DNA from 2 places in the Loigolactobacillus backii genome. Region 2 is predicted to be linked to the other one. Evidence: a T-box and tRNA genes for the amino acid it is inferred to sense, from the RefSeq annotation. Region 2 holds a T-box; the other holds one or more tRNA genes.
The links. A T-box is a leader RNA that pairs with one kind of tRNA and senses whether it is charged. The one in region 2 lies ahead of serS (serine--tRNA ligase), so its partner is inferred to be a tRNA-Ser.

Region 1: it encodes a tRNA-Ser, which carries the amino acid that the T-box ahead of serS (serine--tRNA ligase) is inferred to sense. The anticodon was not compared.

Annotation. Positions count from the first base shown of each region.
Region 1 is NZ_CP014873.1:1,845,555-1,861,804, reverse strand. It holds gene tsf (translation elongation factor Ts) at 1-224, opposite strand, end outside; gene rpsB (30S ribosomal protein S2) at 474-1,295, opposite strand; gene AYR53_RS08425 (D-2-hydroxyacid dehydrogenase) at 1,535-2,527, opposite strand; gene AYR53_RS08420 (GIY-YIG nuclease family protein) at 2,608-2,874, opposite strand; gene AYR53_RS08415 (tRNA1(Val) (adenine(37)-N6)-methyltransferase) at 2,867-3,616, opposite strand; gene AYR53_RS08410 (lysophospholipid acyltransferase family protein) at 3,748-4,374, shown strand; gene AYR53_RS08405 (YneF family protein) at 4,545-4,769, opposite strand; gene AYR53_RS08400 (DUF896 domain-containing protein) at 4,857-5,096, opposite strand; gene lexA (transcriptional repressor LexA) at 5,234-5,854, shown strand; gene AYR53_RS08390 (hypothetical protein) at 5,978-6,166, opposite strand; gene AYR53_RS08385 (Ntn hydrolase family protein) at 6,464-7,069, opposite strand; gene AYR53_RS08380 (hypothetical protein) at 7,449-7,658, shown strand; tRNA gene AYR53_RS08375 (tRNA-Ser) at 7,793-7,880, shown strand; gene AYR53_RS08370 (alpha/beta hydrolase) at 8,128-8,862, shown strand; gene AYR53_RS08365 (hypothetical protein) at 9,076-9,483, shown strand; gene AYR53_RS08360 (hydroxymethylglutaryl-CoA synthase) at 9,496-10,668, shown strand; gene AYR53_RS08355 (ISL3 family transposase) at 11,013-12,296, shown strand; gene glnA (type I glutamate--ammonia ligase) at 12,386-13,726, opposite strand; gene AYR53_RS08345 (MerR family transcriptional regulator) at 13,748-14,146, opposite strand; gene AYR53_RS08340 (methionine gamma-lyase family protein) at 14,336-15,604, opposite strand; gene miaA (tRNA (adenosine(37)-N6)-dimethylallyltransferase MiaA) at 15,610-16,250, opposite strand, start outside.
Region 2 is NZ_CP014873.1:391,848-408,097, forward strand. It holds gene AYR53_RS01600 (coiled-coil domain-containing protein) at 18-1,829, opposite strand; gene sdaAA (L-serine ammonia-lyase, iron-sulfur-dependent, subunit alpha) at 2,210-3,106, opposite strand; gene AYR53_RS01610 (serine dehydratase beta chain) at 3,121-3,777, opposite strand; gene serS (serine--tRNA ligase) at 4,050-5,324, opposite strand; T-box leader at 5,687-5,881, opposite strand; gene AYR53_RS01620 (hypothetical protein) at 5,921-6,250, opposite strand; gene AYR53_RS01625 (C69 family dipeptidase) at 6,475-7,914, opposite strand; gene AYR53_RS01630 (ABC-F family ATP-binding cassette domain-containing protein) at 8,114-9,655, opposite strand; gene apf (aggregation-promoting factor) at 10,178-10,831, shown strand; gene pepF (oligoendopeptidase F) at 11,145-12,953, shown strand; gene AYR53_RS01645 (phosphatase PAP2 family protein) at 13,299-13,964, shown strand; gene AYR53_RS01650 (DUF960 family protein) at 14,436-14,759, shown strand; gene AYR53_RS01655 (baeRF6 domain-containing protein) at 14,764-15,912, opposite strand; gene AYR53_RS13740 (helix-turn-helix domain-containing protein) at 16,132-16,250, shown strand, end outside.

The DNA of each region.
Region 1 (16,250 bases), 1.2 Mb from region 2:
ACGATTGCCGCAACATTGCCTTTGATTGAAACGTCAGCCAACCCTTCAGCAGCCACTCGACCACTCTTCTTTTCGGCAGTTTTAACACCTTTTTCACGCAATGCTTCCATTGCCTTATTCATGTCACCATCTGATGCTACTAAAGCCTTCTTAGCAGCCATCATGCCAGCGCCAGATTTTTCACGTAATTCCTTTACTTGTGCTGCAGTAATTTTAGTCGCCATAATACGACCTCCTTATTTAATTTAAAAAGAGACTGCCTTAGATATAAGGCTTGCATTACTGTGCCTACCTTTAAGACAGCCTCAAAAAAATGTTTAGTTTAAATTTACTGAGTTTCTAAAAAGCGTTCCGATTCTGAACAATAACCTCGCTTAGTAAATAATTCACTAATCGCTGCTAAATACAGACAATCATCGTTTAAACCTGTTTGTTATCGCATACTTAACAAAATTATAAAGTTCAAAACACGCCTAGTTATTACGATTTTTGCCTTCAACTGCTTTTTGTAAATCAGCTAAGCTTTCGTTACTTGGTGTTTCTGAATCAGCAACGGCGCTATCTTCCTTCTGATCTTCGGCAGCAAAAGTCTTTTCGCTAACTTCTTGTTCTTCACCTTGACGGCCTTCAACAATTGCGTCAGCCATCTTAGAAGTGATTAAACGAACGGCACGGATTGCATCATCGTTTGATGGTACAATAACGTCGATATCGTCTGGATCACTATTAGTATCAACCATTGCAACGATTGGAATGTTCAATTTATGAGCTTCTTGAACGGCAATCTTTTCTTTGCGTGGGTCAACAATGAATAAAACATCTGGAATCCGTGGCATATCTTCAATCCCACCTAAGAACTTTTCAAGCTTCTCACGTTGTTTGTTTAATTGAGAAACTTCTTTCTTAGGTAACTTGTCAAAAGTACCATCTTCACCCATTTGTTTGATTTCTTTTAAATGAGCAATTCGTTTTTGAATTGTCTGCCAGTTAGTTAAAGTGCCACCTAACCAACGATGGTTAACGTAATATTGGCCCGCACGAGTTGCTTCTTCTTGAATAGAATCCTGTGCTTGCTTTTTAGTTCCAACAAAAAGAATAACGCCACCGTCAGCGGCTGTGTTCTTCATGAAGTCATAGGCATTGTCAACTAACTTAACAGTCTTTTGTAAGTCAATAATGTAGATGCCATTCCGTTCTGTAAAAATGTATGGTTTCATTTTTGGATTCCATCGACGTGTTTGGTGACCAAAATGAACCCCAGCTTCAAGCAATTGTTTCATTGTAATTACTGCCATGATAAATTCCTCCTTGGTTTTTCCTCCCCGGCGATCAAGTAATAAGTGAACTTCGTAAAAAGCACCACGCTTATTATCACGCAAGGTGTGAATTGATGTTATTTAACACCGGTTAATATCATACCCCAAAACAAACCAGTCCGCAACTATTTTTATTATCCCTGATTATTTGCTGGTCAGCCAACAAAAAAAGCTCATGCGGATAATTATCCGTATGAGCTTTATTCGGTAGCGCAAGTTTAGAACTTAACTTCGTTCTTGCTTTCGCCCTTTTCAACCATTTCTGTTGCTGAATCTAAGGCAACGTCAACCATGTTCTTAACGGCAGTTTCAGTATAGAAAGCAACGTGCGGTGTAACTAAGATATCACGTTGTGCCAATAAGTCACGTAAAGTTGCGTCTGGTACTTCTTTGCCAGTAAAGTCGTTGTTGAAGATGCCAACTTCGTTTTCGTAAACGTCAAGTACGGCACCGGCAACCTTACCTGATTTATAACCGGCAAGTAAGTCCTCAGCATCCAACAAGTCGCCACGGGCGGTATTAATGATATAAACGCCGTCCTTCATTTTAGCAATGGAGTCTTTGTTAATCATATGATAATTTTCTTTTGTAGCTGGAGCATGTAACGTAATGACATCGGATTGAGCCAGTAGTTCATCCATTGTGTCAACGTACATACCAGTTGCTTCAAGGGCTGGATTATGGTAAACATCATAGCCGATGACTTTAGCACCAAAACCTTTATAGATGTTGATTCCGGCCTGGCCAATACGTCCAGTACCAACAACACCAACGGTCATTGTGTGCAATTCTTTAGCAATATCTGGTTCCCAACGGAAATCACCTTTTGCGGTTTTTTCGTTGAATTCTGGTGTCCGACGAAGTAATTGCATTAAACCTGTAATTGCAAGTTCAGCAATAGCACTTGGTGAGTAACTAGGTACATTGGTTACTCGAACGCCGTTAGCCTTAGCAACATCTGTAGGAATGTTATCAACACCGACGTTACGGATTGATAGGTCTTTAATACCAAATTCCTTCATTGCTGGAAAGATTTCTTCATCATAAGGCAATTGTTGGTAAGCGACAATGGCATCATAGCCCTTAGCCTGCTTAACCGTATTTTTGTCTAACAACTCAGAAACAAGTTTTACTTCTGCATTATGTTCTTTTGACCAAGCATTGGCATAGCCTTCTTCGTCCTTACGAACACCATAAACGATATATTTCATAATAATAGTAATTCTCCCTTCTCTAACATTAACATTATAAGCACCAGTTTAATTTTGGTAAAGGGCCAATTCAATTTTTTTCAAAAGATAGCACCTTTAAACAGCAAAAAAAGAAGTTTTTTTGATCGCAGTTGGTGTTTAAAAGCGTATTCTGCCTTCAAAGCGGCCGATTTAGTTAAGAATTCCTGTTGATAAAGTAATTTTACTGGTCGGCGCTTTTTTAGACGTGTATATTTTGCTCCCTTACCAGAATTATGCGTCGCTACTCGCTTGGTAACATCCGTTGAAAAGCCACCATAAAGGGTGTTATCTGCACAAAGTAAAACGTAAAAATAAAACTTAGTCACCCGTTACCGTCTCCCCGTATAACAATTTGTGAACTTCGGGTGAGTAATTTCCATCCTTAGCGTAAACGACTAGCGGTGGTAAGAAGCGCTGCCCACCGAACTTACCATCTTTAATGAATTCAACTAACACCATATTAGCTTCCCGTTGAGCTAAAGGATGGACCAAACGAATTCGTTTAGCAATTAATCGGTGCTGCTGGGCCTTGGTCACTAACTCGACAAATCGATCGGGCCGGTAGACAAAATAGGCCTTACCGTTCATTTTAAGTAAACCACTGGTGATCGTTAAGATGCTGTCCAAGTTAGTTTTTAATTCATGCCGGGCAATCGCCAGGTAAGGATTAGGGTTCTTTTTACTAGTTGGTAAATGAGAAAAGTACGGCGGATTACAAGTGACGACATCGACACTATCTTTAGGGATCACTTCAAAAGTTGTCGCTAAATCCCGCTCAAAAACGTTAATCTGCCGTTCTAGATGATTTAAAATAACTGAGCGGCGAGCCATGTCGGCAAGTCGTGGTTGTAATTCAATTGCACTAATTGATCCTGCCGTTTTCTGCGTTAAAAAAAGACCGACTGCACCATTGCCGGCACATAAGTCAACGATTTGACTATGCTGGTGCAAAACCGCAAAATCGGCTAATAGGACTGCATCCAATGAAAATGAAAAAACGTCTGGGCTTTGGATGATTTTAATATTCTGACTATAAAGTTGATCAATTCGTTCTCCTGGTTCAAGCATATCGATTCCTCCACCTATTAATGTCAAAATTATACGGCAATTATTTAAGTGAAACAAACAAAAGTGACATTCACAACCAAAGAAAATCTGGTATAATGATGTCTGAATTAATTCCGGAAGGGAATGCTGTTATGTTTTACTCATTTGCACGCGTAGTAGTGCGTATTCTAGTTTTCTTAATTAACGGCAATGCACATTACGAAAATAAAGAACAATTACCTAAAGGTGCTTATATCTTAGTTGGGCCCCACCGTACCTGGTTTGATCCCATTTATTTTGCCTTGGCCGCTAGTCCAATGAAATTTTCATTTATGGCTAAAGAAGAACTATTTAAAAATCCAATTATTCGTTTCATTTTGGTTCACGCAAATGCTTTTCCAGTTAACCGGGCACATCCAGGTCCGTCAGCAATTAAGCGCCCCGTTAAGATCTTACGTCAGGGAAAATTATCTTTAATTATGTTTCCTTCAGGTACGCGGCACTCTAAAGAGCTCAAGGGTGGTGCACTAATCATTGCTAAAATGAGTGGTGTGCCCCTCGTTCCAACCGTTTATCAAGGCCCCCTTTCGTTCAAACAGTTATTTAGCCGGAAACGGATCACGGTTCGCTTCGGTGAACCGATCTACGTGGGTAGCAAAGCTAAAACGGATAAGGCGGGTATAGCAAAAATCGATGACCAAATGCAAGCCGCTTTTAACCAATTAGATCAAGAAATCAACCCTGATTTCAAATATAACCCAACACAAAAAAAGGACTGACTTATCGTCAGTTCTTTTTTTGATTAATATTAACTGTAATTCAATGATTACAAGGCCGATCAAACTTATTACTCAAAGGTAGCCTAAATTGGCTTTCCCAGACTCTTTTAATTCAATTTATCATTGAGTACTAAAAACAATTTAAGGCGACTCCCTAAATAAATTAACGGTTATTTTGACTTAGCTGCCTTTTTTGATTGAGCTTTCATTGAAGACATCATTTGATTTAGTTTTTTCTCTGATGGTTTTTGACCCATCTGCATCATCATTTGGCGCATCATATCTTCTGAAATTGGTGGATTGTCAGCTAAATAACGTTTCATATACTGACGGGCTCCAAAGAAACCACCAATAACACCGAGTGCCGCCCCAATAACAAAGACCAAAATTAACATTCCCACGTCGTGTTTCTCCCTTCATAATTAAACTCACACATAATTCTACACAACTCACAGCTAAAAGAAAAGACTGCTTTTGGCTTTTTAGTCTTTTCGCCAACCTTTTTCACGTTGGATTCGTTGAACCTTATCTGGTGTGATTTCTTTGCCCTTTTTGTCAAAGAGCTGCGTTGTTTCAATTTGTTGACGTAAATTTTCTCTAAAACTAGCAATGTATTCCTTACGTAATTGCTGTTGCTCTTGCTTTTCATCTGCCGTTAATTCTGATTTCTTCGCCTTTGCGGCCAGCTCGTTAATTCGTTTTAGTCGTTTAGTAATTGCCATTTTAATCGACTCCCTTATTTTGTAGACTATTTTAACAAAAAAATGCGGATAATCAACCATTTAAACGCGAACATTTGTTTGAAAAGCCCATTTTTCTATGCTAAACTAAACATATTAAATAGATTGAGGTGTCAATCATGATAAAAGCCCATGAAACAAAGCAATTAGAGGTGCTCCGTTTCATTCACGAACGAGTTAATGAAAAAGGCTATCCGCCCACCGTTCGCGAAATTGGAGCAGCCGTCTCTCTTTCTTCAACATCTACAGTGCACGGCCACCTAGCTCGTTTAGAAAAAAAAGGCTACTTACAAAAGGATCCAACAAAACCGCGGGCAATTGAGCTCACACCTGATGGTTTAGCGGCATTAGGTATTACACCAGCGAAGATCCCTGTTTTAGGAACTGTAACTGCTGGTGAACCAATCTTAGCCGTTGAAGAAGCAACTGACTTTTTCCCAATTCCGCCTGATATGGATGATGATGACCGCGATTTATTCATGTTGACCATTCGTGGTGAAAGCATGATCGATGCCGGAATTCTTGACGGCGATAACGTCATTGTTCGCAAACAGGCGAACGCGGATAACGGCGAGATTGTTATCGCAATGACGGCAGAAAATGAAGCAACTTGTAAACGATTCTTCAAAGAATCCGACCACATTCGTCTTCAGCCAGAAAATGACACTTTTGCCCCAATCATTTTACAAAATGTTACTATTTTAGGCAAAGTTGTAGGCCTGTACAGAAGTCATATTTAAATCATTTTAAGATTGACAACGAACTTTTTAGTTTGGCGCCAATCTTTTTTATTTACCCAAATCACCTTTAACCTGTTGTTCACCTGATTAAAAATGGTACGAGTCCAACTTCGTAAATCTATTTTATATTAGAGTAACCTTTTTATAGTGGTAAGCACCGGAGTCCAGGGAGTGCCGCTCAAATGGTGCAGCCGTTAGCATCGTGACAAACTCCTTAGCCCGCTTTTCTGTTGTAAAAGCACGCAATATTTCAAAGCTTGATTCGTCAGCCGTATAATCAGCAAAATAAACCACAAAAATCCAGTGATTCACAACTTATTCCCCCTAATTCAATCTCGGTGCAATCCAAACAAAGAAATAGTTTAACAAAAAATTCACAAAAAGTAAACTATCTAACAATTCTGATGGCTGACCCTGCTAGAAATTTATACTTAGCAACTTATTTGAAATCCATTCCGAACACTAATGGCCTTAACTAAATTAAACTCTGAGTAGAATTCTTTTATTTACGGGAGTCTGGGTTCTTACTTGTTTCCCCACGTTACTCTAAAACGTGCGCCAAAATCGACTTTTGTCCTACTCCAGTAAATTCGTTAACAATCTACGCTACTAAGATTTTTTTATTTCTAATAACTGAATTGGGCCACCAACAGTTGCAACCTGAGCGTCACTCTGAGCCTGCTTAACCGTATCACTCAATAAAGTTTGTAGCTTAACGGTTAAACCGCTTGATTCCAAATCAATCAGTTGCTGTTTAGTCGCAGCAGTTAAGGCCATAACTAATTCTGATTGGCCAAAAAAATAAGACTTAGGCAATTGATCAGTACCTAAGGCCAGGGTTTCTAAACGACCATTAATTAGGTGGATCAACCGGAGCCGAGCATCACCTAAACCCGCTAAAATAAAATCATTTTGATCTAATTTATACTGATGTATAAGTTCTCGAAAAGCCTGCACTACTTCATCAAAAGTCACCTTAACTGCCAATTGATGTTCAAACAAAACAATTAGTTCATTCAATCGCGCCCAGTGATGATTAAGCTGCAAACTAAATTTCCCTGCGGTGGCAATAATGCAACCTGGATTGGCCAACCAAAAAAGTTTTTGAGCGTGATCGGTGGTTATCAAACGTCCACGCTTATTAATTGTTGTCAAGCGTGAATCAGAACCAACTATAATTCGTTTTTGTGTTGCCATTACACCAACAATTGTCATCTGCACACCTCAATTCCACGTAGTTTACCACAAAAAATAAGTGCCTTGAGCAATAATAATTTATGCTCAAAACACTTATTACACCATTATAGTTTAATGGTTGGATGGCTAGCTCGCCGCTTAACATTAGTATTAATGTGTGTTCGGTTATAGCCAGCAATCCAGACTGAAAGTAGAAAAATACCGATCAGAATAGCCATTCAAATCACCTCACACTTATTTAATTAGTTAAGCTATCCACTTAATATAACATATCCTGTGAAACATGCAAGAAATAGTTCTTTTTTGGCAATAACATCGCTTCGATTCAAGTATGACACTAGAAAGATATCTTTATTTTGAGAAACATGTTAGAATTGAAGTCATTGAGGTGATAAAATTGATCACTATCCAAACAAATAATGATAAGGAATATAATTTAGATAATATTACTCAGGTCATTGTTTATACGCGCACAAATGGTACCCATTCATACGAGCTAAGCGAATTTTTGGATGTTAAGGATGTAAAACGCTACGTCTTCTTCCACGGTACTGATCTTGTCATGGGATTAAACCTTTCTGACATTAAATCAATCACTGTCGACTAAATCGGCAGTGATTTTTATTATCCAAGAAAGTTTCTTAAAACTGAACTTCCTTATCTTGACTGTTGAATTTTGAAAAGTAAAATTGCTTTTTGCCAATGGACCAGATTTTTGGTATACTTATTGAGTACTTTTCTGGAGAGTTGGCAGAGTGGTAATGCAACGGACTCGAAATCCGCCGAACCGGCTTATACCGGCGCGCAGGTTCAAATCCTGTACTCTCCTTAAATAATCATTGATACAGCAGCATTCCTAAACACATTAGTGTTGGAACGTTGCTATTTTTTTGTCCGGCCTATTTTTCAATCTTTTAAAAAATCCAGACGGACCGAAATCCGATAAACTTAAAATTCAGCTCGGCTATAACGAATCACACTGTAATATTTAATTGAAATAAAGTCGTTAATAATGCCAGCAGCAAGATCGGATTCCGAAATTAACTTTAGTTACGCAATTTGAAAGGCCAAATTTTATGAAAAAACTAAAAAACACTTTAATCATCTTATTAACCTTGCTGCTACTCCTTATAGGTGGTGGCTATCTTTACACGAAAAGTCAGCTTCACCATCCACAAAAAATAGCACTAACCGCGGCAAAACAGGCCACAAAAGAAACGAATAGCTACCTCTATTTCAAGGCGCACCACCCAAAAGAAAATAAACCAACCGTTATTTTTTATCAAGGTGCCTTAGTTGATGCGGCCAGTTACAGCTCATTGGCCCTAAATTTGGCTACTAACGGCTACAATGTTTATTTATTAAAGTCCCCCCTTGATCTGGCTATTTTGGCTCCAAATCAGGCCAAACTAATTGTTCAAAAACAACCTAAACAAACCTATGTTGTTGGTGGCCACTCTTTGGGGGGTGTCGTTGCCAGTCGCTTTGCTGCTAAAGCAACGACTTCAAACCTACGTGGCGTTTTCTTCCTAGCAAGCTACCCAGATAAAAAAGGAAGCCTAGCCCACAAAAAAATCACAAGTCTATCCATCACCGCAAGTCACGATCAGGTTTTAAATTGGAAAAACTACCGGGCCGCCAAGCAATATTTACCCCAAGTAGCGGTCTTTAACCAAATTAAAGGTGGTAATCACGCCGGCTTTGGCAATTACGGTAAACAAAAACACGATGGCAACGCCACAATTTCAAACGCCAAACAACAATCAAAAATTACACAAGTACTCACTGCTTGGTTAAAAACGATTCAGTAATTAAACCTGATGATTGGCGGGTTGGGTCTTGAAACTATTTTACAAAACATTCCCCTAAACTGATTTAACTGGTTGCTGTGACACTACCCAACCAGTTAAATTTTAAAAGTCATAATTCCTTTAATTTTAATTAGAAATACTGCGAACGCACTCAAATTTGGTTATACTAAAAATAGTTCCTCAATAGTTAAGTCCACTAAGGAGTTCGACCGCATGAAAATTTCTCCGTTAAAACTACCAGGTCTATACGACTGTTTAATTGTTTGCCTTTTATTATTAGAAATCATCATTGCTAGTCTAACGACAATTATTTCACCCTTACAACATCTTCTGGGCTTCGCTACTTTTAATGCGGGCCTAACGGAAATGACTAGTAAATTAGTTTGGCTTTGTTGGTTAGGAATTCTGCTACACCTCAATTCCTATTTTCACGCCCTTCAAATCCCAGCAATGATGTTGGCCAATATTTTAGGAATTGCGGCCTTTTTTATGTTATGGTTGCTTCCGTACCATAGCTTGATTCCCTTAATTTTACTCATCATTGTGATTTATTTAACGCTACAAACGGCCCAGCGCAATCAAGCCAAGCAACAAAAAACGAAGCAAACAAAAAAACACTAAAGGAGTTGCGTTATGAAAATTGGTATCGATCAACTCAGTTTTTATACAACCAATTATTTTATCGATATGGCTAAATTGGCCAAAGCCCGTAATGAGGACCCAAATAAATATTTAATCGGAATTGGCCAACGCAAAATGGCAGTCATCCCGCCAACCCAAGATAGCGTAACCTTGGCGGCCAACGCTGCGGCCAAGCTATTAACGCCAGAAATTAAGCAACAAATTGATACAATTATTTTTGCTACGGAATCGGGGATTGACCAGTCCAAATCTGGTGCAGTCTACTTACAACGATTACTCAAGTTACCAAAGAGTGCCCGTGCCTTTGAAGTTAAACAGGCTTGTTATTCAGCAACGGCCGCCCTTCAATTTGCACGCGGCTTTGTTGCTTTACACCCTGATAAAAAGGTTTTGGTCACCGCCAGTGATATTGCCCGCTACGGACTGCATACTCCGGGCGAACCAACTCAAGGCGGCGGTGCTGCTGCTTTTATTGTGAGTGCCAATCCCCGTCTTCTAGCCTTAGAAGATACTAGTACAGTTATGACCGAAGACGTCATGGATTTTTGGCGGCCAAATTATGCCACTGAAGCAATGGTGGATGGTCATTACTCCGGTAACGTTTACGTTGACTTTTTCCGGGACGTTTTTAACCGTTTTAAAACACAAACAGGCATGACAGTTGCCAACTTTCAGGCCTTCGCCTTTCATTTACCTTACACTAAAATGGGGCTGAAGGCCTTACGAACCATCTTACCTGAGGCCAGTGAAAGACAACAAGAGCAACTAAGGGCTAATTTTGAGGATTCCCGTAGCTACAACCAGGACGTTGGCAACCTTTATACAGGTTCGCTTTATCTCAGTTTGCTTTCCCTTTTGGAAAATACGACAACACTCCACTCTGGTGACCGAATTGGTCTATTTAGCTATGGTTCAGGTGCCGTCAGTGAATTTTTCACGGGTATCTTACAAGGTAACTTTAAGGATGCTCTGCTGAAGGAATCTGAACGGCAGGACCTAAATAATCGCCAAGAAGTTGATTTAGCAACCTACGAAAGACTGTTTAACACTCAATTACCAACAAATGGTACCACCGTTGAACTTGACACCACTTACGAGCAAGCAACTTATTATTTGGCGGGTATTGCCAATCATCAACGTCAATACTGCGTAACGGCCGAGTAATCATTTTCAGTCCCTTGGTTGTATTTGAAAACAATTTTTACTAGGATTCTCCAGATCAATTTGATCTCAACGATTTGAAAATTCGTTTCTCATACTTTTTAAATACCGTTAGTTTACATCACTACATTATCTAATTTTGTTAAAAGAAAACAGAATGGCCGCCGTCAATTCTAACTATTGACGGCGGCCATTCTGCTTTTAATAAATAAGGCTCTATACTTTTTCCTGTTGATAGTTTACAAATGGTAAACTATTAACAGGATTTTTGTGCAGAAAAAGAGCTCACAGCTCTCATCCAAAAATCTACCCACCACAAGTATCATTTGAAAGGATATGAGAAAACCGTGAACCCTATAGACAATCATATAAAATTTGCGCTCAGTATTAAAGACCCAAATGTCATTTTTTTCGATTATGGTTACGAATACAAACAAAACAGACGAATTAAAGTCTATCGCGCAACTGTCAAGACCGGCCTTGAACGTTGCCCCCAGTGTGGCTTTGATCAGTTCAATCATAATGGTCACTACCTTTCCCGGGTGACCTACCTAGCCGCCAACGCCAGTGAGCCGGTGTACCTAGAACTGCATAAAGAGCGCCTGCTTTGTAAAAACTGTGGGACTAGTGTGATGGCAACGACCGAGCTAGTTGATAAATATTGCAATATCTCCCGGGCAACTCGCCAAAAGATCTTTATGCATTTACAAGATGATCGGACCCAAAAGAGTATTGCTTGTGACAATAATGTCTCACCCAGTACTGTTTGTCGCTACCTAGATAAATATGATGATCTCTTTCGCCGGAATTACAACTATCTGCCAGAACATTTAGCGATGGATGAAGTACGTGGTGTTGGCGGTGTCCTGCACTTTATTTGTATTAACGGTGCTGGTGATCATGAAATTCAACAGATCCTGCCGGATCGGTTGAAACAAAACATTATAGCTTACTTTAAGCAGTTTCCGCTCAGCGTGCGTCAGCGCGTTAAAACCGTGACTTTAGACCTTAATAGTTACTACCAAGACATTGTTAAAGTCGTATTCCCCAACGCTAAGATCATCGTCGATCGGTTTCACATTATCGCCATGATGACCAGAGCGTTCAACCAAAGTCGCGTGCAGCTTATGAAACAATATTCTAAACGGACCAAAGAATATCGGATCCTAAAATTCGCTTGGAAACTGTACTTAAAACATTGTGATGACCTGGAGGTTAAACAATTATTTTATGATCGCCATCTGCGCCAACAAGTAACCCAGCAAGAACGCGTTCAGTTGGGTCTTGAGCTTGATGAAACGTTAGCGAACACCTACACCATCATGCAAGGCATCATGACTTGTCTAAAAAATTACGATAAAGATGGGCTCGTGATCTATTTATATCACAATGAGCAACTCAGTCCCAAAATGAAGGCCACACTAATCACTTTCAAGAAAAACCTAGAGATCATCCTCAATGCCAGTGAATCAAAGTATTCGAACGGTCCCATTGAAGGCATCAATCGCATGATCAAACAGATCCAGCGAACGGCCTTTGGTTTTCGCAACTATCACCATTTAGTTTCACGGATCAAACTACAACAAATGCGCACCAAACCAAATAAAAAAACAGCATTAGAAGTTGCCTAACTTCTAACACTGTAAAATTGGCTATCAACAGGATTTGACAGAGAGCCAAATAAATCTAACAATTAGACCGCACTTTACATTAATAACATCTAATAAAGCTCAAGGTATTGATCACGTTCCCATTGCGAAACAACCTGGCGGTATGAAGCCCATTCCAAGCGTTTGCTTTCAAGGAAGCTTTGATAAAGATGTGGTCCCAGTGAAGACTTTAATACCTCATCACCTTGCAAAACCTTTAACGCAGTATGCAACGTTGATGGCAAATCAATAATATGATTTGCTTCTCGTTCATCATCATTCATCCGGTAAATATTGCGGTCAACTGCTGGCTGTGGTTCTGCCTTTTGGCGAACACCATCTAAACCAGCCTCCAGCATTGCGGCAATAACCAAATATGGATTAGCTGTTGGATCAACACTACGCAACTCCAAACGGGTTGATAAGCCTCGTGATGCAGGTATTCGAACTAGTGGTGAACGATTTTTGCCTGACCAGGCCACGTAAACTGGTGCCTCAAAACCAGGAACTAAACGTTTGTAAGAGTTAACGGTTGGGTTAGCAATTGCCGTCAATCCGCGAGCATGGCTTAAAAGACCAGCTAAGAAGTGGTAAGCATCATCTGATAGCTGCATCTCACCTTTTTCATCGAAGAAGGCGTTTCCTTTATCATGGAACAAAGACATATTCATGTGCATGCCAGATCCATTTATACCATCCAATGGTTTGGGCATAAAGGTAGCGTGCAAACCATGCTTACGGGCAACCGTTTTAACAATCAATTTAAAAGTCTGAATTTTATCTGCCGCAGCTAAAGCATTAGAATATTTAAAATCAATTTCGTGTTGGCCCGGTGCAACTTCATGGTGACTAGCCTCAACTTCAAAACCCATGTTTTCCATTTCAAGAACAATGTCCCGCCGACAATTTTCACCTAAATCAACGGGGGCAAGATCAAAATAACTACCCTTATCATTAAGATTCAAAGTTGGTTGACCCTTATCATCTAACTTAAATAAGAAAAATTCTGGTTCAGGTCCAATATTAAAATCAGTAAAACCAGCTTCACGCATCTCGTCAAGGACACGAATCAAATTATTTCGGGGATCGCCCATAAATGGTGTACCGTCAGTATTATAGATCCGGCAAATTAGGCGCGCGACCTTCCCGTGTTCAGAACCCCATGGGAAAATCATCCAGGTATCTAATTCTGGATATAAGTACATATCACTTTCTTCAATGCGAACGAAACCGTCAATTGAAGAACCATCAAACATAATCTTATTATTCAATACCTTTTCTAGTTGATTAACCGGAACTTCAACGTTTTTTATAATTCCGCCAATATCAGTAAACATTAAACGGAGAAATTGAACATTTTCATCCTTAACAATCTGACGAATCTCATCTTTTGTGTAGTTAACTTTTGCCATCATATTGCTCCTTATATTAATTTACAGAGGCCTGTGCGTATGAAAAAGAGTTGTTGAACTCTGATCTTCGTTAGTTAGGCGCCCAGCCTGTAGTAATTCATCATGGAAAATTCGGCGAACATCCTCATCTGTGACGGGCTTTTTCAGATCGGCCTGCTTCTTTTGTTTCGCGACTTCTTTCATGTCATAAATATGTTTAATTCCCGCCATATTTATACCCTCTGCCAAGTAGTCCTTAATTTCCAATAAAACATCAATGTCATTCAATGAATACATTCGTCGGTTTCCGTCGTTTCGCTTCGGGTGAATTAAATCTTGCTCTTCATAGTAGCGAATCTGACGTGCGGTAAGATCAGTTAGCTTCATCACCGTACCAATTGGAAAAACAGATAACGAACGTCGCAGCTCTTTCTCTTTCATAGCGACCCTCCCTTTAGACAAACTCATCATAACAAGGCCAAAACTATTTGTCAATAACTTATGTTATGTTTTATAACATAGCCTATGAATGCCGGCCAGACCAATTTATTTAAAGTATGCTTAGGGCCTTTGTACTCGGCTAACACAGGCTATTTATAGCGATAAACTACCAGTCATGAAATAAAAACTTTACTTGGTTTTCTTTTTGCTAAAAAACGTTTCGTTAACTGCAGAAGTGATGGCCAGCTTTACGTGTTCAAACGTTAAACCACCCTGCAAATAAAGTGTGTACGGTGGGCGCAATGGTCCATCCACCGAAAGCTCAACACTAGCACCTTGAACAAAGGTTCCAGCGGCCATAATAATCTCGTCTTCATAGCCGGCCATGGCTTCGGGAATTGGTGTAACGTAGGCATCAACTGGCGAATACTTCTGAATTGCCGCCGCAAATTTAGTCATTAGCTCAGCTTGACCAAAATTAATCGTTTGAATTAAATCCGTTCTGGGTGCATCCCATTTAGGCTGAACATCCAAGCCTATTTTTTCCAATAATGCCGCGGCGTAAACCGCACCTTTAATTGCTTCACCAACAACGTGTGGTGCCAAAAAGAAACCTTGAAACATATCGCCCATAGTGTTCAAAGTTGCTGATTCACTGGCGCCAATTCCAGGAACAGTCAACGCGTAGCCGGCCTTTTCAACTAATTTCTGGTCACCGGCGATGTACCCACCAGTTTTTGCTAATCCACCACCCGGATTTTTAATTAACGAACCGGCCATTAAATTAGCGCCAACCTGCAGCGGCTCAGTAGTTTCAGAAAATTCGCCGTAACAATTATCCACAAAAATGATCACATTCGGCAAAATCTGTCGAACAAACTTGATCATTGCGGTGATTTGTTCGATGGTAAAACTATCACGAATGGCATAGCCACGGGAGCGCTGAATTGCAACTACCTTAGGCTTCTTCGCTAGTTTCTCTTTTACAATCAGCTGGTCCATCTGGCCATTTTCTTGAAGTGGTGCGTAATCAAAATCAATTCCAAACTCCGCTAGTGAACCAATTTTATTTCCGGCAATACCAATCACTTCTTGTAGGGTATCATAAGGCTTACCAGTGATGTAAAGTAGTTCATCTCCCGGTCGTAATAGACCAAAAAAGGCTGTTCCAATCGCATGGGTTCCCGAAACAAATTGTGGGCGTACCATTGCGGCCTCACCACCAAAAACATCAGCGTAGATTGCATCTAATTGATCACGGCCTTCATCATCATAGCCGTAACCATTAGTACCCGTGAAGCTATCCATCGAAACATGGTGTTCACGAAAAGCCGTTAGAACCTTTTCCTGATTAGTTAAAACGTTATCTCTAATTTGTTCAAACCGTGGCTCAACCTGTTGGTCAACCACTTTAACGAATGACTGTAATTTTGGATCTAATTTGTCCAGCCAACTCATTTAAATCACTCCTCATTTAAAAAGTTTTTAACAGCTTGCTTAATTTGCGGTAAATCTTCTGGCCTTGTGACTAAATCATACCAATGAACTGGTAACTGATTTCGAAAAAAAGTTAGCTGCCGCTTGGCGTAATGACGTGAATTCTGTTTGACCTTACTCACCGCCGTTGCTAAATCACATTCTCCTGAAAAATAAGGGAAAAACTCCTTATACCCAATTCCCTTACTGGCTTGAGGAGCTTGCTGCCGCCGCTCGTACAACCATTTTGCCTCTGTCAGTAACCCTGCCTGCATCATTAGATCAACTCGTTGATTAATTCGCCGATAAAGTAATTCCCGCTGGGTTGTCAGTCCAATAATATACGGTTCGTAGTTTGTATTTATTTGATCTGTCTGCGCCGAAAAACGTTTACCCGTCAGTGTATAAACCTCTAACGCTCGAATAATCCGCCGGGTATCCGCCAACGGAATCCGTTTGGCCGCGGCTGGATCAACTTGAGTAAGTCGATTCCATAAGACCTGATTACCCTCTTGCTCAGCAATTAAACTTAATTGCTTGCGTAAGGTTAAATCTTGGGCGGATCTAGCACCGCCTAACTGATAACCGCGTAATAAAGACTGCAAGTAAAAGCCCGTTCCACCAACCA
Region 2 (16,250 bases):
GACTCTCTTATTAACTGCTACTCCGTAACCTGTTCTTTTTTTCTACTGAGCTTAGGTAATGAACTGGCGCGCAAGGATACCTGACTATCACTTACAATTTGATCATTCGTTTTTTCATCAATCGTTAGCAAACCAGTTACGGTTACTCGACCAGTTAGGATCGTATTTAATGCTGGCTGCGCCTTGTCATAATCCGTCACCACTGGTAATAGCGTCACGTTATCTGGTGTATTCTCCGCCAGATAGGTGTAAAAATCATCTATCAAGTCAATAACCACGGTGTTATCGCCATTTGTAAAGACCATGTTACGTAGCCACCAAATAATTAACTCATTTTCTGACGAGAAGACTTCTAATAAAATTCCAGACTCATTTAAAAGCTGAATTGTTTCTTTATTATCATCATTATATTCTTTGACCAAGACTAAACTACCATTAGTTCGGTAGAAGTTTTCGCTCACAACGCGATTAACATTTTTTTGATCGAGATATTGCGTTGCGGATAATTGACCCTTTAAGTCGAAAACGTCTCGCTTGATCACTTTTCCCTGACTGTAATACAACACGTACCACAAACTATTATCAGCCCGTCGCTTCACCTGCATAACTGGCTGGTCGTCTTCATTCTTAACCGTTTCGGAGTGCGTTGCGTCATCCTTAACGTACTGCCAATCAGCATTCTGGGGAATAATGTCTTCCTTAACGGTACCTGGCTTTTCTGTTTCCTGCAATGACTGATATAGATTCAAAAGTTGACTATTAGCGCTAACTAAACCAGATTTCTTATATTGTTGCCATGTCTTAGTCAAATAATCATTGTATTTAGTCGTCACAACAGTCGGCGTGGCTCCAATTTGGTCAAAACTACGCTTCAGCTGACCCAGCGTATCTGGATAGCGACTAGCTAAATCAGGGGTTAAATCACTGGCCAAGGCAAAATAGTGCCGTTGTTTATCTAATTTAACTGCTTGAATAGATTGCTGCACATTAAAATAGCTGGCCAATTTCTGTTTGGTTTCTTTGAGTTGCTTAGTGTACTGATCATACCGCTTTTGGTTAGCAGTCAAATCACTTTGCAATTTTTCCAATTGTTTAGCCGTTGCATCCCGTTCACGATCACGAGCATCTTGTTTTGCTTTAATCTGGGCCTTCAAGCTCTTGATTTGTTCAGCCAAAACTGATTGCTTATCTTTAATAGCGGCTTCGTCCTTAGGTAGCGTTTCTAGTCGTCCCTTGGCATTACTAATTTTAACGTCAATAACGTCCAATTGGCCCTTAACATCCGCCTTTTTAGCATTCAACGCCTGAACATGACTCTTTTGCCGTTCTGCCAGTTCAATCATCTTGGTCAAATCAGTTTCTTGCTTAATTTTATCCACCATTTCGGCTTCTTCATCCTGGTAACCAGATAATTTTTTATTAGCGGCATCAGTCTGCTGATTATAATCATTTAATGATGTTTGAACATCGCGTTGCTGCTTTTGAATTGTCTCTAATTCTGTTTGTGAATTAGAGAATTGCTTTTGGACATTCGCGTATTGAACAGTTGTTTGATCCTGAACCTTTTTCTTTAGTTCAACTAACTTGGCCTCATCAGCCGTGTGCTGCTTCTTCAAATCTTCAATTTCAGGGACAACTTTGTTAATTTTATTCAGTAGCGTAGTTCGCTCAGTCGTCAGTTGCTGTTTTAACTGATCGCGTACGTCTTTAACCTGATTTTCAAGATCAGCTAGCTTGGCCTCGGTCTCGGAGCGTGTGGCCACAATATCATCTAAACTAGTATTGTTGGCCGCTTTTTGATCTTCTTTTGTTTGGCTCGTAATCTCCATCTCCGTCTCTTTTTTTATCGGCCGAAGTTTGTTACTTTCGGCTAACTGCCTGAATATAATAATAGCGTATGACAGTTTAAAACAACTTATTGACCCAATTTTAATGCATGAACACGGTAACATCAACTTTTGATTTAACCGGTTCACCTAAAAGCACCAATTATTGTTACTTTATAGTCCTTAATGTCCAATCTAAGAGTGTTAAATTAATTTTGCAAGAATGTTCTGAAAGACTTAAAAAATGTCCCGGTTCTACTCCCCCGCAGCAAACTTATTAGCGTACCTAAGCACAATTCAGACGTCGGTTGATTTTAATTCAATCAGCTGCCTTAACGCGGCCAATAATAATAGTCAATTGCCAAATAGAATCCAAGTGTTTTTTAAACACCACCTAGATCAACTGATTTTCCGAAAATCTGCATTTTCATTTTAATTCCGGTTGGTGTTGCCGCTAAGCCGCCTAAGCCAGTTTCACGTAGCGTTTGGGGCATATCCTCCCCAATTTTCTTCATTGCCGCAACAACTTCGTCAGCCGGAATTTTGTTAGTCAAACCAGCCAACGCCATATCAGCAGCAATCAGAGCGTTCCCCGCACCAATCGCATTTCGTTTAACACAGGGTAATTCCACCAAGCCAGCAACAGGATCACAAACTAGGCCCAACAGGTTACTCAGCGCCATCGCCAAGGCCTCAGCTGATTGTTGTGGCGTTCCACCAGCGGCTTCAACTGCGGCGGCCGCTGCCATTGCCGATGCACTACCAACCTCTGCCTGACAGCCACCAGTTGCCCCAGCGATCATCGCGTTATTGGCAATAATTAAGCCGAACGCCCCGGCGGTAAATAAGAACCGAACTAGTTGTTCATGATTGAGATTAAGTCGTTTACGTAACATAAATAAAACCCCAGGTAGCGTGCCTGATGAACCGGCCGTTGGTGTAGCACAAATAACACCCATTGAAGCATTAACTTCATTCGTTGCAATGGCATCTTGAACTGCCTCCAAGACAGTATCACCGGCTAAAGTATGATGCGATTGACGGTATTTCTTCAGCTTGACTGCTTCACCACCGGTCAGGCCCGTTTGTGAATAAACGCCTTCACCGCTGGCACCCTTTTTTACCGCGTCGGCCATCACGGCTAAATTACGCTCCATTGCCGTCCAAACCTCATCCTTAGTGCTATTCGTATTCTGCATTTCTTGTTCAATCATGAGATCAGATAACGTTACGTGCTGCTTAACAGCCGCTGCCACTAATTCTTCAATTGAAGTAAACATTTGCCATCCCCACTTTATAAATAAATCAGCTCTGCTACCGTACTGTTCAGTGCCCTTACTTCATCTTGTTTAAGTCGCTTATTCAGGTCAAATTCAGCTAGTTGGCGCCCAGTGTCTGCTACATAGATATGATGGTAATTAATCCCGGTCAGCACTTCTAATTGTTCAAGTAGTAGCTGGTCAGTTCGGTCATCATCTAAAGCTAGTAAAACGGGCAAAGCACCCTGTGGTTGGATATCAAATTCGCCCACTTTGATTCGCCGAATTTCAATCGTGCCACCACCAATTGAACAACCTGCAATTTCAATTGACTTTTGTGCATTTTTTAATTGAATAACTGCCGTATTCGGGTGCCCAATTGGACTTTTTCCCTTTTCTTCTTTAAAGACTACCTTGATCTGTTGCTGCCGAGCAATCGTAACCGCTTGGGGCACGCGGGCATCAGCAGGAGAAAAGCCTAACACACCACTTACAATGGCGTAGTCTGTCCCGTGTCCCCGGTGCGTTTGTGCAAATGATTCAAAGTAATGCACCACGATTTCTCGAGGTGTACTTTGAAAAACTTTACGGGCCGCCTGGCCAATTGCAACGGCACCGGCAGTATGAGAACTGGATGGTCCAATCATAACCGGCCCAATAATATCAAAGACACTTTTATAATTAGTAGTCACCCGAATAACCTCGCTTTCATCTTGCTATTAGTTTACAGCGAAACACCGCTTTTGTCTGTGACTATGCGATTCTTCTTAGACTATTTTTAGGCAAACGTTAATGTTAGGTTCCAAACTAAATAAGCAGCTAGTCCTCGGTTGTCCCGTACCCTGCATTTTTGGCAAAAAAATGGACCAAGGAGTCAATTCTATCACCAACCAAATAATACAACCTTACAAACGGCTGTCTTACGTGCTTAACTTCAAGAATTAGTTCACTTGGTCCACATTTTTTATTTAATAACGGTCATACCATTCATATATTTAACTAGCACATCTGGTACTTTTACAGAGCCATCTGCTTGTTGATAATTTTCTAAAATTGCCGCAACAGTACGGCCAACAGCGACACCGGAGCCGTTTAGCGTATGAACGTAATCGACGGAACCATCTTCCTTACGGTAACGAATCATTGCGCGCCGGGCCTGGAAATCCAAACAATTCGAGCACGAACTGATTTCACGATAAATGTTTTGTTCCGGCATCCAAACCTCAAGGTCAAAAGTTTTGGCGGATGAAAAGCCGGTATCCCCGGTGGATAGCACAATCACATGATACGCTAGACCTAATTGTTCTAAAACTTCTTGAGCGTTCGCGGTCAGGGAATCTAATTCTTTATAAGAATCTTCTGGTTTACAGAACTTTACCATTTCAACCTTATTGAATTGGTGCATCCGCGTTAAGCCCCGTGTATCGCGACCGGCACTGCCAGCCTCAGAACGGAATGCTGGTGTCAATGCCGTAAAGTAAGTTGGTAAATCCTTTTCGTCTAAAATTTCACCACTATAGTAATTTGTTAATGGTACCTCGGCCGTTGGAATTAGCGTCATCCCCGTTGATTCAACGGTGTAGACATCTTCTGTAAACTTAGGAAATTGGCCGGTACCGAACATTGTTTTTCCAGTAACCAAGTATGGTGGAATAATTTCATGATAGCCTTGTTTCTGCGTATGTAAATCCAGCATAAAGTTGTAAAGGGCCCGCTCCAAACGAGCACCAGCATCTTTATAGTAAACAAACCGCGCACCAGAAACTTTTGCGGCCCGATCAAAATCTAAAATTCCTAAGTTTTCACCAATTTCCCAGTGAGCTTTAGGTTCAAAATCAAATTCAGGAATTGTTCCCCATTTACGTAACTCTTTATCTTCAGCCTCATCTGGCCCAATAGGTAAACTGTCGTCAGGTAAATTAGGTAAGCGAATTGCAATATAACGCCACTGCGCGTAGACTTTCTTTTGCTTTTCATCTGCGGCTTTAATGGCGTTATTTAACGTCTTAACCTGCTTAATTTTAGCCTGTGTTTCTTCAGAACGTTTGTCCTTGGCCTGACTGATTTGCCCCGTTAATTGATTCTTTTGCTTACGTAAATCTTCAGCCTCCGCGATAGCATCCCGGTTCTCCTGATCAAATGCCAAATACTGATCAATTTCTTTCGCCTCAATACCGCGTGTCTTTAACTTGGCCTTCACCATGTCTGGATTTTTTCGAATTATTTTAGGATTAATCATTGTGGAAACTCCTTCCAGAATAGTAAAAAATAGCCGCTACGATTTAACTTCAATTAAAAAATAGCCTACTTCTTAACTACTCAAAAATTATTTTTCTGCAACAAAGCAATTTTGGTCGTCTTACATTAAACTAGGGAGTGTTTGAAAAAGCGGTTAGATTCTGAGGATTAGCCTAAATAGACGAATTACCTTTGAAAAAGGTGATTTGACTGTTGTAGCTAACCGCAGGAATCTGCTTTTTCAAGCACGTTTACACTAAGTTGGTCAGGTAAATACTAGTAACGGTATTTCCCAAATATAAACTAAGTTGTTAGCGCGCAACTATAAAACAAAAAACGTCCCGTAAGTTAACTTTTGCTAACTTACGGGACGTTTACACGCGGTACCACCCATTTTAATGATTAAAAATCATTCACTTAATTGAGTTTAACGGCTCACCGTGGTGACTTTTCGCCACCAAGCTCAGCACTGGATTCACCCAAAGTATTGACTAGCTCACATTAACCGCTAGCTTTCTGAACAATTCTTTGACCTACTAGATGCCTCATTGCAGATATCCCTTTTAATATAACATATAAAGGCCAGTTGTCAACGGACTACGCATTCATATAAGAAACAACATTGTCAATGTAAGCATTAACTGTTGTATCAATTTCATTATCGTAAGCATTCATTAATGTCTGCAATTGTGCAATCACTAGTTGAGATAACTTCAAAGTCAACTTTGATTCTGCATCAATTAGCAACGCTTGATCAAGGTGAATTAGTGCTTGTTTCGCGGTCGCTTTTATCTCTAAATCGGCACGTTTAAAAGTTGCCCGCTGCCCATCCTTGGTCTCAACGGCGTAACGATCACCTACAAGTGGTACAAACTTCAGACCTTGTGCGACCACGGTGCTATATTTTTCTTCATCAACGAATTCCATGTGTTGTGTCCTCCATTAGCATTAACTTAAAATATAAGAACCTGACAAAAACTAATAAACTTTAAAAATAACGTTCTAAAAGTCAGTTTTTGTCTAGCGTTTTTTCATGTAACCTTGATATATTTTAGTCATTTTTAATTGAAACGCAACCGTTTTAAACAAAGAAAATAAACTGTAATCTTTTCGTCATCTAACGACGTGTGCGTTATAAGAAATACCAATGGCTATAGGTTTTTATCCATATCAAAAGTCAGCCGCGATAATCCGACACCTTGCGTAATTAATGTGCTAATCAATACTTGAGTTCGCTTAGTCATGTCCGCAACCAGCGCGTAATTTTGTTGGGTTAAAAATTCCGTCACTTGGCTTGCCGGTTGTTTATCCACCTGAGCATCTGTCCCGGCCATCAACGTGTGTTGCTGTTGTCGTGCATCCTTCAAATAATCCAAATCGGCCTGAATAAAAGCACTGTGATGACTTTCAACTAACATGGATAGCGTCCGGTAAAGCCAGTATGCACTAGTACTGCCATACGTCAGCGTCATTGGCGTTGTGGAATAACTAGGATCAGTATCATTAGCGTTGGCATAAAATGGGACGTACGGACTAAACGCCGGAACACCAAAAGACAACCAATACACGGCAGCACAAGATTCTGGAACGTGATTTCGAATTTGTAATACGTGTGAATTTTGAGTCCGTGATAGCGAAATTGCCCGGTAGCGCACTTTATCAGCGTGACTGCCTTGGCCCAGCGGATCAAATTGCGTTTCATTATAGTGTGAACTCAAAATATATTCTACATCCTCGAGGCTGATTCGGTGGCTTGGATAGCAAATAAATGGCAAGTCCACACTTTCCGGATCCTGTTCAATTTCTGGATTCAAATAACGCTGGGCAAACCAAACACGTGGCGTATTGTAATGGTGGTCTTTTTTAGTGTTCGTTCCAAAAATATGCCGAAAATTCCAACCTAACGAATCGGGATTCAAATGATGTTCAGTTACAAAATTCTGAATACCATCAGCCCAAAGAAAATTCCCGGTATCCTTAAAATCTACTTGCTGAATTGCAACTTGATTAGCGGTAACCGCATAGGCATCATCCGGAATTCGTTGTGCTAACCATAAATGACCAGTCACAATCTCCATGTACCAAACATCATTTTTATCACTAAACAAGACACTGTTACCAGCATTAGACCCATACTGTTTAATTAGCTTTCCTAAATACAAAACGCCATCCCGGGCACTGTCAATGTAAGGCAAGACCAGCGTTTCCAGTGAATCTTCACCCAACCCCCCGTCTACTAGCGGGTCAAAAGCAAGCGTGCGCTCATTACCATAGGTGCTTTCGGTAGCACTCATTGCAACGTTTTTTTCATTAATACCACTTTCATCATTAACGCCTTCTTTTTCGGCTTGGGGGTCAGCATCAGGCGTTGCTTGATACCGATAGCCCTTTTCTGGTAGCGGGGCCGTAAAGCCATTTAACTCCGATTTTAACGTTACCCCCTTGCGACCTTGAACTGCTGGGTGCATATAAAAACGTTTTGGATGGACCGCCAAGTAGCGATCTTCATTACGGGCAATCATTGTTGAACCATCAAGACTTGCCTTTTTACCAACCAAAACAGAAGTACACATTGTTGAAACTTTTGCCATAAAAATAAGCCCTCTTCATTAAAAAGTATTAAATGCATTTTACTACGTTTAGCCTAAAATAACGAGGGAGTGGAACAAAGGTCGTTTCTGGCACACGCTATAGAATAATGTTCGGAAACAATAAGGGGCCAGGACTTTTGTCCCAGCCTCGCTTACTATTTTTGATCATCACTCTAGAATGTGCTTAAAAAACAATCTTCTATTTAACCTGTAATTTTTCAATATCAATAACGCGATCAATCCATCCTTCATAAAAACCAGGTTCATGGGTCACCAGCAAAACGCTGCCTTCAAAATTCTGTAAAGACTGGCTCAATGCATCCTTTGTCTGCTCGTCCAAATGATTCGTCGGTTCATCAAGAATTAAGAGATTAGCTGGGAAAATTGTCAAAATGCATAATTTAACCTTGGTTTGTTCACCACCACTAAGCATTTTAATCGGTTTATCAACATTGTCCCGCTCAATTCCTGCACGTGCTAATGACTGCCGCACTTTTTTCTGGGTTAACTTCGGCGCCGCCGCCTGAACAATCTGTAGCGGTGTTTGTTGATTATTATTCCAAAGCAATTCCTGTTTAAAATAACCAACCTTGGTTGTGGCCGAAAACCAATAATCACCACTTAGTTTAGGAATAATTCCCAGTAACGTTTTAATCAAAGTTGACTTACCGATCCCATTAAAACCAGTAATGGCAACTTTTTCTGGTTGCGTAATCGAAAAATTAAATGGTGTTAATAGCGGTTTTTCGTAACCAACCACTAAATCAGAAACGTCTAGCAGCATCCGGACGGCACTAAGCTGATACGGAAAATTAAAATGAGATGCCATTAAATTACCTGGTGGCGTTAAAATATCCATATGTGCTAACTGTTTCTCCCGGCTTTTGGCGATTGTCGAACGACTGCCAGCCTTGTTTTTACGAATATAAGCCTTCGTCTTTTCGATTTTCTTTTGCTGCGTTGCGTAAGCCTTTAAATAAGTTTCTTTATTAGCCTCTTTTTGACGGCGAGCCTGATTTAGCGTTCCCCGGTATTTTGTGATCTTACCAAATTCAATATCACAAATACAATTAGTGATCTGACCTAGAAAATCGTAATCATGGGAAATTACAATGAAGGCCCCGGCAAAATTATTCAAATAATTAATCAGCCATTCAATATGGTTTGTGTCTAAATAGTTAGTTGGCTCATCTAATAGGAGAACATCTGGTTGTTCCAGTAATAATTTAGCCAAAATAACTTTAGAGCGCTGACCGCCTGATAGTTCACTACTATTACGGTCCAACCCAATTGCATCAATTCCAAGTCCCGAAGCAACTTGATTAATCGTGGTCTCGATATCATAGAAGTTTTTGGCCTCCAGAATTTCTTGATTATGTCCGGCCTTTTCCAATAAATCATCATCCGGGTTTTCTGCATAGTCCGCGTAGATTTGCTCATTCTGTTTATTTAAAGCGTACAACTCACTAAAAGCACTTTTTAAAAATTCAAAAATTGTCTGCTGCTCAGCCAAACTCACGTACTGATCCAAATAACCAATTTTAATGTGTTTTTTCCAAGTGATTTTACCGCTATCAGGTAGAATTTGCCCGGTAATAATCTTAATTAAAGTACTTTTACCGACACCGTTTTGTCCAATAATACCCATATGGTCTTCTTGATTAAGGGCAAACCCAGTGTCATCATATAATGTTTTATCTAGAAACTGTTGTTGTAAATTTTCAACTGTTAACACACTCATATTGGCTCACCTCATTTCAAAAATAACCCTGACCTATTTTATTTCACAATGTTAAAAGATTAGCACACTACAAAATGCCGGTCAAACAAAGGATTCCATGAAAAATAAACTCAATATCGATTTCAATAAAATTGATTTGGATAGATTATTTTGTCATCAATCTGTTAAAATAGCCCAAATTTCCTAAAATAGTCCCGTAATTTTGTGATAAAACGCTGTTTTTCACAAAAAATTGGAATTAATTTCACACTTTGTTCTATTCTATTGTAATATTGGCACCTTATATAAGACCGCCACAGCAAAAACAGGCCGTTTAAAGTATCTTATTTATGACGTTAAATTACAAGCATGTAACAATATTTCATAAATACGTTTTTTTGTAATCTTGTTGGCATTTAATTGACACACTGGCCACCTATAATAGCCTTTGTTGGTTGATAAGTTACTTATCGACATTGAAACAGAATATTTAATAATCCCAATTTAGGAGTGATCTTTATTTTATTGAACAAACGTGCAAAAATGATCTTGTTAACAACTGCTGGTGCAACTGGTTTATTGGTTGGTGGCGTTCAGGCCGCTAATGCCGCTACAGTTACTGCTAAAGCAGGCGATACTGTATCAGGGTTAGCTAAACAATATGGTTCAACTGTTGATGCTATCGAAAAAGCTAACAACATTAATTCTTATACACATTTGATCTTTGCTGGTCAAAGTTACAACGTACCTGATAGTGCCTCACAACAGGCTGCTACAACACAGCAAAATACTGCTGCACAACAAAGTACAACGGCTCAAGCAACACAGCAAAGTACGACTACTCAAGCTGCTAGCCAACAAACACAAAACCAACAAGTTGCCCAAGTTCAGCAACAAGCAACACAGGCCCAAGCCCAACAAGCTGCTCCAGCACAACAAACGCAGACACAGCAAACAACTAGTTCTGTTTCTGGTTCAGATGCTTCGGCTAAAGCGTGGATTGCTAACAAAGAATCTGGCGGTAGCTACTCTGCCCAAAACGGCCAATACGTTGGTAAGTACCAATTAAGCTCTTCATACTTAGGTGGCGACTACTCAGCTGCTAACCAAGAACGTGTTGCTAACAACTATGTTACTTCCCGTTATGGTTCATGGACTGGTGCCCAAGCCTTCTGGCAAGCAAACGGTTGGTACTAAGCCTTTAAATTTGTAATTGATGGCACTCACTGCGGTGGGTGCTTTTTTGTGTCCTGTTTATAAAAAGGCTAAATAACAATGGCCGCTTATTACTGATCATGATTACAAAGCAAAAAAAGAGCGGATGTGCTATGCTATTTTTAGAAGAAAAGCGCTGACATCTCTTTAACAGCGCTTTGGAGTGACCCCACTTTACCCGTGCAAAAATTTTGGCACAATAAAGTACAGTAACTATTGTGATTGGCTTTTTACATAATCTTTAGTTGCTACTGGTATCCTCCAAAAATAACTATTTAAATACAGGAGGTTCATTATGAGTAATACACAAAAATTACCTTTACGCAAAGATATTCCGGTTGAATTAACTTGGGATTTAACCACCGTTTACCCGACCGATGACGACTGGGAAGCTGCTTACAAGGATGTTCAAACATTGACTACGACAGTTGAAAAATTGAGTGGTACTTTAGCGGCCAACGCACGCGACCTGAGTACTGGTCTGGAACAAATTTTTGATCTCTACCGTAAATTAGAAAAAGTTTATGTTTACGCTAGTTTAAAAACCAACCAGGATAATAATGATCCAACCTATCAGGCAATGTCACAACGTGCAGGTGCGTTGGTGGCCAAAGTCTCCGCCCAAACCGCCTTTGTCGAACCAGAAATTCTGGCCATTCCTGAAGATAAACTGACTAGTTACATTGACGAAAATAGTAACCTTCAAGTTTATAAGCACTACTTAACACAACTCACGGCTGCACGCGACCACACCCTATCGACTAACGAGGAAAGTTTGCTTGCCGGTGCCAGTGATGTCTTTGATGGTTCATCACAAACATTTAACGTTTTAAATGACGTTGATTTACCATTCCCCACCGTTAAGGATGCTCAGGGTAACGATGTTCAGCTCTCCCAAGGTGTTTATGGTACATTAATCGAATCAACCGACCAGGCTGTCCGGCAAAATGCTTTTAAACAACTATACAAGGTTTACAATCAATTTCGGAATACGTTGGCTTCAACGCTTATCACGAATGTTAAAATGCATAATTTTCGTGCTCAGGCCCACCATTATCCAAGTGCCCGTGCCGCCGCAATGGCGGGTAACCACATTCCCGAAAGCGTCTATACAACTTTAGTTGATGTTGTTAAAAAACACTTACCTCTTTTACATCGCTACGTTGCATTACGTAAAAAAACGCTAAAGCTCAAACAGGTCCATATGTACGATATGTACACTCCTTTAACTGGTGAACCGACTTTAACTTATACTTACAAAGAGGCCCAGCAGGAAGTCTTAAAGGCTGTCAAAGTCTTGGGCCGTGATTATACTAGTGTTGTTGAGGAGGCTTATGAAAAGCGCTGGATTGACGTTGTTGAGAATAAAGGTAAGACTAGTGGTGCCTACTCTTCTGGTATGTATGATACCAACCCATACATTTTGTTGAACTGGCAAAACAATCTGAATAGCCTATATACTTTGATTCACGAAATGGGCCATTCAGTTCATAGTTATTACACGCATCACAATCAACCCTATGTATACGGTGACTACGCTATTTTTGTTGCCGAAATTGCGTCCACGACTAATGAAAATTTACTGACTGATTACCTATTAAAAACCCAAACTGATCCAAAGGTACGAGCTTATGTTTTAAACTACTACCTCGATGGCTTTAAAGGCACAATTTTCCGGCAGACTCAATTTGCTGAATTCGAACAATTTATCCATACTCAGGATGCTAACGGAATTGCGCTGACGGCCGAAAGTATGTCGGATTACTACGGTAAATTAAACAAGGCATACTACGGTCCTGATACTGCAGACGATCCAGAGATTGCTTTAGAATGGTCACGAATTCCCCATTTTTATTTAAATTATTACGTTTACCAATACGCTACTGGTTTTGCCGCAGCGACTACCTTGGCGGATAAAATTGTTAATGGAAAACGACCAGAACGCGATGCTTACATTAACTACCTTAAATCTGGTAGTTCGGCCTACCCAATTGAAATTATGCAGGCCGCTGGTGTCGACATGACTAAAGCTGATTACCTCGAAAAGGCCTTTACTGTTTTTGAAGAACGCCTAACTGAACTAGAAAAATTACTAGCTGACTAAAAGTTAGCGTGTATCCAAATGATTACTTACTATTTCATAACGAAGAGAGGGAGTTGGATAAACGTCACTTTTGGGGTTCAGCCGACCCAGACTTTTAGCACATATTCTAGAGTAATATTCGGAAATAGCAAAAAAAGCTAGGACACTTGTCCCAGCTTTTTTGCTGGCCAGAATTATTCCTAGCGAAAAGCGATGACAAAAACGTAACCTAGGCCAGATCAAATTTCATTAAGCTAGGACTTTGGACTGAATTAGCCTTTTCTTTAGAAAATATTTAACCTTATCAGTTATCCTTAAGACGCAGATAACCAAAACGTTATCACTAAAAAATTGAAGAGGTCAATTATGTTAATTCAAAAACACAAAATGCCAATAAAATGGTGGCTAGGCTTAACGGTGAGCTTCTTATTACTTGCCATTTTAGTTAAATTCCAGCTTCTCACTGGACTTGACGAACTACTAATTAAGGGAGTTCAAGCCAACACCTCGGCTACGAAAGATTTTTTCTTTAAACTAATCACCATTTTGGCACAACCAACACTTGATCTATTCTACGCCGCACTAATCGCCGGATTCCTCTGGTTTCATCGCCATACTAGTGAAGCCATCTGGGTTATCTTAACTATTTTTGGTGGCGACGCAATTGCCAGTGTGGTCAAAAAACTAGTTGCACGCCAGCGGCCAGCAATTAAAATAATCCTACCCGAAAATGGCTACAGCTTTCCTAGTGGGCACGTTTTAGGAACTACGATTATCCTTTTATTTATTTGCGTTTTTTGGATCAATCACTTAAAAAACAAGTGGCAGCAGTCACTTTGTTACATTGTTGGCGTACTTTTATTATTATTAGTTAGTTATTCCCGTGTTTACCTTGGCGCTCACTATCCCAGTGACGTACTTGGTGCAATACTATTGGCGCTAATTTGGGGTGAAGCGGCACTTTGGCTTTACCAACATTACTTCCTCCGCCTTCAGAAGAAGGTAGTTCGGCCGCGCCACGCAAAATATTAACGAGTGGCGTACTTAGATTTTAAGCCACAATCTAAAATGATTACTGGCTACGCTAACCTTACTGCTCAGTCCGTTTAACAAGGCCAATCACAATAATTTTTTTAACACGTTTACGTTGATCAAAAAGGACTTTCCAAACTTTAGTGAAAAAGGATCTTCATACTGTTCTTTAGTTTTCCGGACAAACAATCGGCAAAACAACTTAAAAAGGAGGAATAGCACCAAATTTAAATTCAGCACTATTCTTCCCTTTATATTTACGCTATCAATCGTCATTTATTTGTCACAAAGCCCCGAAAAGATTGCAATTCAGCCTGAATATGGCAAATAAATTAATGCCTTGTATCATTTCGTTTACAAAGCCACTTTTAGCTAGTATTCGTATTCTGAATTACCTACAATTAAAATAATTAAGTAAATAAAATCGTAATACTGAACTTTTATTTTTGGTAGATTAAACTTTATTAAGGAGTGATTACTATTTTTGGTAAGCGTGAAACACAACGAACTGTAACCGCTGGTATTAAAACCGAATTACCACGTTATTTCACCAATTATATTTGGAATTATTTTGATCTGTTACAGTCGCAAGAATTACGTTTGGCCGTCATTTTAAGCGTTGAGATTCAAAAAGATGGCCGACACTGCGAAATTTATTTTACCCAAAAGGCGCCTTATCTAGATGATCACTTCTCAATCGAGTTAATTGATGCCGCAACTATCTTACCTAATTTAGTTTTAATTGAACAAGAACGCTACTATCAACGAATGCTTCTTCCTGAAGAAGCAAGTTAACCTTTTAAGCTTGATTAACGCCACGCAGAACTGCAATTGCGGGCGTATCTGCCGGTAGTTCATCCGCCGGCAATACATAGACTTGACCACCTAAGGCCAAGGTAGCAACGCTTAAATCATTTAATAAATTATTTGCCTTAGCTGCCGGACTCCTTAAATCAAGATTTTGCTTTAGATCCATAATTCCTGGCACAGTGGCATCTTTGGCAACAAACAATGTCGCCACGCCACCTTCAGTCGTCCGTGAAATTATATCGCTTAAATCATCAAGGTACTTTTTTGCTGAACGGGCCTGATCAACCTGAGTCGCTAGGATAGTCATTACATCCTGACTCAACTTTTGGTTAATACCGAGCACCAGTTGATTAATCACACCTTGATCCAGTTTTGCGGGAAGCTTAGTCACCGTTGTATCTTTTAACAGATAATTATTCTTGCTAATTTTACGAAAAATACTCTGATTCTCCGTCGTGGCCATTAAAACCAGCCGGTGTTGTTGCGCCTTGGAATAATTCTTATAAATAAAATTATCGACGATCTGAAAATACTTTTGGTGATCATTTTCTTGAGTTCGTGTTTTTAAATCTTGTCCGTGAACACCACCGTTACCACCAGAACTAGTCCAACGCATTTTGCCGCTGGTTAGTTCAGTCCCCAACGCCTGTTCACTCGTTTTAGGTGCTTCATTTGGTAGATCCACTTTTTGGGCCAGACCGTCTTGAACCCGCCAAAGATCCATTTCCGTTCGACTTAGTTTTAACAAATCATAATCTAAATTAAATTGATCGTTCTCAATAACTGGCAAAAGATAAAGATTATCACCTACATGAACAACATTAGCAACAGTGATGTTCAAAGGATAAACCAAAATTTGTTCGCTTCCAGCAATAATGGCAACACTTTTCGCACCATTATTACCCAGCGCACGTGTTTGTAAAACCGTCTCAAATTCAGCCTGATACGTTGTCCAATTTTTTTCTGGATAACGGGTCTTAAAATTTGCTTTGGCCTGCTGGATTAACCCCCGAAAACGACCTTTATCACCATCTATCCCACTTTCATAGGGTGAGACTGCCATAAAAATTGATACGTAAGGGCCTTGTTCGCCCTGAGCTTGCATTAATTGTGCTAAATCTCGCTGTAATGTTGCCATAATAATCCCTCCAAGAATCAAAATCTTAGTAGTAAAGGTAAAAAAATAGGCAGAAAGCGTTTTCTAATTCACTTTCAGTCCCATCTTAGCACCCAATCACTCTTTATTCAAAGGAACTTAATCGGCTGTTTAAATACATGGTACGGCAAAAAATAATTTGGCTAGCTAAAGTGAACCCCCAAGATTGGACAGAAAAAATCCAATCTTGGGGGTTTCGTTATGAGTAAATTTAATTTCGATTTTAAAGTTAAAGTTGTCACCGAGTATTTAAGTGGTCAGGCAGCATTTTCACTAGCGAGAAAGTATGAAATTGGTAACCGTACTACCATTTCAATCTG